Actinoalloteichus fjordicus: one gene and its partner. The protein of the gene in region 1 interacts with the protein of each later gene in a pairwise test. Links are inferred from orthologs where the notes say so. Each region holds a gene or a part of one and is shown on either strand. Other genes may lie near its edges.

What was found.
Region 2: the proteins of UA74_RS07930 (region 1) and rplA interact in binary tests that used the Escherichia coli proteins (3 or more experiments, as listed by UniProt). The link is inferred for Actinoalloteichus fjordicus from one-to-one orthologs.

What each region holds. Positions count from the first base shown.
Region 1 is NZ_CP016076.1:1,733,182-1,735,856, forward strand. It holds UA74_RS07930 (cold-shock protein), read right to left. Parts: upstream 1,603-2,675; coding sequence 1,399-1,602; downstream 1-1,398. Other genes in the region: UA74_RS33390 (DUF6292 family protein), read right to left, coding at 399-995; UA74_RS34175 (hypothetical protein), read left to right, coding at 2,300-2,458.
Region 2 is NZ_CP016076.1:620,723-623,646, reverse strand. It holds rplA (50S ribosomal protein L1), read right to left. Parts: upstream 1,861-2,924; coding sequence 1,141-1,860; downstream 1-1,140. Other genes in the region: secE (preprotein translocase subunit SecE), read right to left, coding at 2,852-2,924; nusG (transcription termination/antitermination protein NusG), read right to left, coding at 1,981-2,778; UA74_RS02835 (hypothetical protein), read left to right, coding at 1-692. UniProt on the Escherichia coli protein: One of the primary rRNA binding proteins, it binds very close to the 3'-end of the 23S rRNA. Forms part of the L1 stalk. It is often not seen in high-resolution crystal structures, but can be seen in cryo_EM and 3D reconstruction models.

The DNA.
Region 1 (2,675 bases):
GTCGCTCTCCGGCAGGTGAGTCTACCGGTGCTCAAGCCATCACCCGCGTATGCGACGACGCGGAGGAACTCCCCCGGCCCCGATCGCTGGGGACGTCCTTCGGCGTGCACGTCAGCCTTGGCTGGGACGCTACGCGCACCCCGACTCGCAGCCGAAGATCGACGCTATGCTGCTCTTCGGCTGTCTCGTAGAGAGCGCTCGCCGCGCGGACGCTGAACACTGGCGACGTTGCCGGCTTCCGATCTCCGCGGAGACGCTCCGGAAGCAGCTTCGGGTTGGCGCGACAACATCGCGGGCTCTAGTGGCGGAGGTTCGGCCGAAGAACGCTGCACCAAGTTCGACGAACATTGAGGTAGTAAGTGATCGCTTCATGGTCTGACTGGAATTGACAGTCCCAACTAGTCGTCCGACCACTTTTGGCGGCCTTCTCGTGGCGATACTGAGCGGTGGAGCGGCTGACCCCCATCACCGCGCCAAGCTGCGCCCGCCAGCACGAGCCGCAGGGATGGCGGTGAGTCGCCGCCCAAGTGGCTCGCCGCCTCCACGAGATGCAGCAGTTGGTCGTTGGTTAGCCAATGAACCCACGGACCGGCCATGGCCGTACGCAAGGGCTTCGAACGCTTCCGGCTGAAACCTCGGTATGTCCTGGTGCGAAGCCGATCGCTATCCAGGGAATCGCGATGCTTGTTGCTCGGCGAGGATCGGTAACTGCCTGCCAGAGATAGCTGTCGGACGCCGGGTGCGCTCGAGTCGGCGTCCGGGACGCTGCGCGGGAGTGTGCTCAGGTGCGCCGCCAGGGTTGCCCGGTCGAGTGGGGGCGGTACTGGGCTGAGTTGGCAGTTGTGGTGTCCGTCGAGGACGTTGATGACAAACGGGGCGACGGTGCAGGGTGGTGGTGCGATGTGGCCGCAGAGGCGGCGGATCACGGGTGAGTGGTCGTTGCCGCGTGGTCCGATCGCGATGGACCAGCCGAGTCGTTCGTCCCAGACGAGCATCAGGTCGCGCTGCGGGGCTCGGTGGTACTAGGGGGCGAGGCCGAGGTAGGCGGTGGCGGTGACTTCGTGTGTCACCGCGTCGACGGGGCGCCAATCTGCTCGGCTACCCGGCGGACGTAGCCCGCCAGCGCGGAATCCAAGCTCGGCGCCATGTCGGCAGTGGGCTCAATGTCCCAAACGGACAAGAGGAGGCTTTCGTCATGCGGGTCGCGCGCCATGCGGGCGACCGTGCGTGCCGCGCGGGCGCGGTGATGCTGGTGCTCGCGCAGGTGGCGAGCACGGGAGGAGACGAACTGCGCCGCCGGCCCTTCGCTTGGCGAGGTGGGGTCGAGGTCAGGATCGACACCGCGAAACCTGGAACGCCGAACGTTATGGAGATGCGGGTGGGCGGGCGTGGTGGTGGTCAGAGGACCGACACCGCCGTGGCCTGCGGGCCGCGGTTGCCCTGGCCGACGTCGAACTGCACGCGGGCGTTCTCGTCGAGGCTGCGGAAACCGCTGCCGGTGATTTCTGAGTAGTGGACGAACACGTCGCTGCCGCCGTCGTCGGGGGCGATGAATCCGAAGCCCTTCTCGGAATTGAACCACTTCACAGTGCCTTGAGACATATACGTTTCCTTGTCGCGTCGAACATTGCGGCACAGCCTCGTGCGAGGCGGCCGGACTGCGAGCGTGAAACCAAGGAAAGCCTGAAAGGGCACCGAGGCGACGCTCGCCAAAAACCTCTGCGGCGTCGGGAACAACGAGCACAAAAATCTTCAACCACATGCAGTGGAGCACATGGGCGGGCGGGCCGTCAAGCGAGGTCCGCCCGCCCCGTGCTCGCGGTGGCCCGCCGATGCGCGTACCGTCAGAACCTGCCTGCTCGCGCCGCGCTTGTCGACCCTGGGTCACGAGGAGCCTTGACGACGCTGTCCGACCTGCGACCAAGCCTCTGCCCGACGACGGCGCACCGACCTGCTCGACGCTGCCGTCCGGTGCTCATGCGTCACCGCTGGCCGTGTTCACCTGCCCGGCCCCTTCCCAAGGAGTTTCTTTTGTCGCGCACACCCGTACGTTCCCGCAGCACCCGTGCCCCGGTCTCGCCGGTGCTGTTCAGCCACCCCGTCTCGCACGCCGCCGGACACACGCTCTCCGACGCCGATCAGCGCCGTACCCGTGGCGTTCGGTTTTCCTCCTCTGCCGCCGGAGCGCCTGCGACGCGGCGCCGGTGAACGACAGCGCGCAGGGTTCCTATCGCCATCTGCTCGCCGAGGTCCGCGAGGGTCGGGGCTGCTGCGCTGCCGCCACGGCTACTACGCAGCGGTGATCATCGCGAACATGGCGGTGTTCGCCGGAGCGTGGGTCGGGTTCGCGTTCCTGAGCGACACGTGGTGGCAGTTGCTGATCGCGGTCCTCCTAGCCGTGGTGTTCGCGCAACTGGCGTTCGTCGGCCACGATGCCGGGCACAAGCAGATTTCCTGACCAGGCGTCCCAACGACGCGGTCGGTGTCGTGCACGGCGGGCTGGTCGGGATGAGCTACCAGTAGTGGATCGACGGGCACAACCGTCACCACGCCAACCCGAACCATGAGGAACCCCCGACCTCGACATCCCAGCACTGGCCTTCACCAGCCGGCAAGCCCGCATGAACAGGGCTTTCGCCGCTGGATGGCCAAAAGCCAAGCGTTCCTCTTCCTCC
Region 2 (2,924 bases), 1.1 Mb from region 1 along the record:
GCGATCAACGTCCCTGCTCGTTGTTCACCGCCTCGGCCGCGACGCAGTTCGCCGACGCTCATGGTGCGGCGGACTGCGCCGAGGCCGTCCGGGGGCTGGCGGGCGAGGTGACCGACGCCGAGCGGTACGCGAGCCCCGAGTTCGGCACCGACGCGGGACAGGTCGACGGCGACCGCAAGGAGATCAGCTCCTGCGGGTCGATGACCGTCCGGGGCGGGACACCGCTGGGCACGTTCGAGTTGACCCGGCACCCCGACGGCGGCTGGCAGGTGGCGGGCTACTCGGTCGAGGAAGAGTGCGAGGCCTCGGCGCCGCCGTCGGAGGCCGCCGATCCGACCGTGACCGGCAGGCCGTCGGAGACCATCCGGCTACTGCACACCTACGTGCTCTTCGGGCCCGCCGCCGAAGGCTGCGCCCTCTTCTCGGCCGAGGCGGCGGCGGCCTTCGCCACCGCCTTCGGCGCCGCGGACTGCGTGTCGGCGGTGCAGGCACTCGGGGAGGACGTCGAGATGGGCTACCGCAGCCCCGGCTTCCCCGACTCGGCGAACAGTCCGACGGGACGCGTCGCGACCATCAGCTCCTGCGAGATGACCGTCAACGGCGGTCCGCCGTTGGGAATCTTCGAGCTCACGTACCAGGACGACACCCGATCCTGGCTGATCACCGATCACCAGGAGGAGGACTGCGGCTGAGCAGGCCGACGCACCCTGGGGACCGGTGGGCGACGGCGCGGCGACCGGGTCACCCGCTTCGATCAGCTCACGTGCGACCCGCACGGGCCGCAGCCGCGAGCGCGGACGTCGCACGGCGGGACGGCCCGCCCCCGTCGGGGCTCGGGTTGGCACGGGTGCAGGCTCCGCAGGCCGCTGGTTGCACAGTGATCGGCGAGCGCTCCCCGGCCGCACCGCGTCGGAGTCGGAACGACGCCGACGCGGCTCCGCTGCCCGGTCCCCCCCGTCCTGCCCATGCCCAGGCCCGACCGTCAGGCCCACCGAGCACCTGCCCCGGACGGCCGGTCTGCCTTCGGCTGGCCGGGGAGCTCCTGCTGCACCCGCAGCGATCGAGGACCCGCACAGACGAATCGGGCCCCCGCCGCAGATGCGGCGGGGGCCCGATCACGTGGTCAGCCTGCGTAGGACCTCAGGAAGAGGCCTCGTCGGACAGCAGGTCGCGGGTGCGGTTCGGGTCGACCGGGATGCCGGGGCCCATGGTCGTGGAGAAGGTGATCTTCTTCAGGAAGCGGCCCTTGGCTGCCGAGGGCTTCGCCCGCAGCACCTCGTCCAGGGCGACCGCGTAGTTCTCGACCAGCTTGTCGGTCTCGAACGACGCCTTGCCGATCACCATGTGCAGGTTGGCCTGCTTGTCTACCCGGAAAGTGATCTTTCCGCCCTTGATCTCGGTGACGGCCTTCGTGACGTCGGGCGTCACGGTGCCGGTCTTCGGGTTCGGCATCAGGCCACGCGGGCCGAGGATGCGCGCGATCCGACCGACCTTGGCCATCTGATCCGGCGTGGCGATCGCGGCGTCGAAGTCCAGCCAACCGCCCTGGATGCGCTCGATCAGCTCGTCGGTGCCCACCGCGTCGGCGCCTGCGGCCTCGGCCTCGGCTGCCTTGTCCCCCGTCGCGAAGACGATCACGCGGGCGGTCTTGCCGGTGCCGTGCGGCAGGTTGACGGTGCCACGCACCATCTGGTCGGCCTTACGCGGGTCGACGCCGAGCCGGATCGCCACCTCGACCGTGGAGTTCTGCTTGGCCTTGGCGGTCTCCTGGGCCAGCTTGGTCGCCTCCAGCGGCGAGTAGAGCCGCGCGCGGTCGATCAGCTCTTCTGCCTGACGATAAGCCTTGCTGCGCTTGGTCATGTCCTCTGTTCCTTCGATTCTGGATCAGTCGTGGTGACGGGCCAGCGCGTGGCCCTCCCACATTTCCGACGCCGCAGGGACGCGGCGGGGTCTTGAGCAGGCGAACGAATGTCGCCGTGGTCAGATCTTGGAGACCTGGTTGAACGACAGCTCCACCGGAGTCTCGCGGCCGAAGATCGACACCAGCACCTTGAGCTTCTGTGCGTCGGCGTTGACCTCGTTAATCGTCGCGGGCAGGGTGGCGAACGGCCCGTCCATGACGGTCACCGACTCGCCGACCTCGAAGTCGACCTCGATGTTCGACTTGCTTGCCGCAGCGGCGGCCTTGCCCTTCTCCGGCTTGGCCTCCTCGACCTGCGGGACGAGGAACTTCAGCACCTCGTCCAGGGTCAGCGGCGAGGGACGCGAGGTGGCCCCGACGAAGCCGGTGACACCAGGCGTGTTGCGCACCGCGCCCCAGGAGGCGTCGTTCAGCTCCATCCGGACCAGGATGTAGCCGGGCAGCACCTTGCGCTGCACCTGCTTGCGCTGGCCGTTCTTGATCTCGGTGACCTCTTCGGTCGGCACCTCGACCTGGAAGATGAAGTCCTCCACGTCGAGGGTCTGGACCCGGGTCTCGAGGTTGGTCTTGACCTTGTTCTCGTAACCGGCGTAGGAGTGCACGACGTACCACTCGCCGGGCGCGCTCGCGAGCGCGGCGCGCATCTCGGCCACCGGGTCGAACTCGGGCTCGTCCTGGGGCTCCTCGGCCGCCTCGCCTGTCGAGGCCGCTCCGGCAGCAGCACCGTCGGTGGCCTCCGTGGCAGTCTCGCCGGCCTCGGCGGACTCGACAGCCGTCGAGTCGTCATCGGCGTCCTTGGCGTGCACCTGCGCGTCGGACAGGCCGGCCAGCTCCTGGCTGTCCTCGTTGGAGGTCACTGTCGGTCCCGCTTCCTCTCGTGTGTCGCGGTCGCGGCCCGTCCACCGACCTGCGATCCGCAACGGATCGAGATCAGCCGAACAGCCACAACACGCCCTGGCTGAAGGCGATGTCCAGTCCCGCCACCAGCGTCACCATGAAGGAA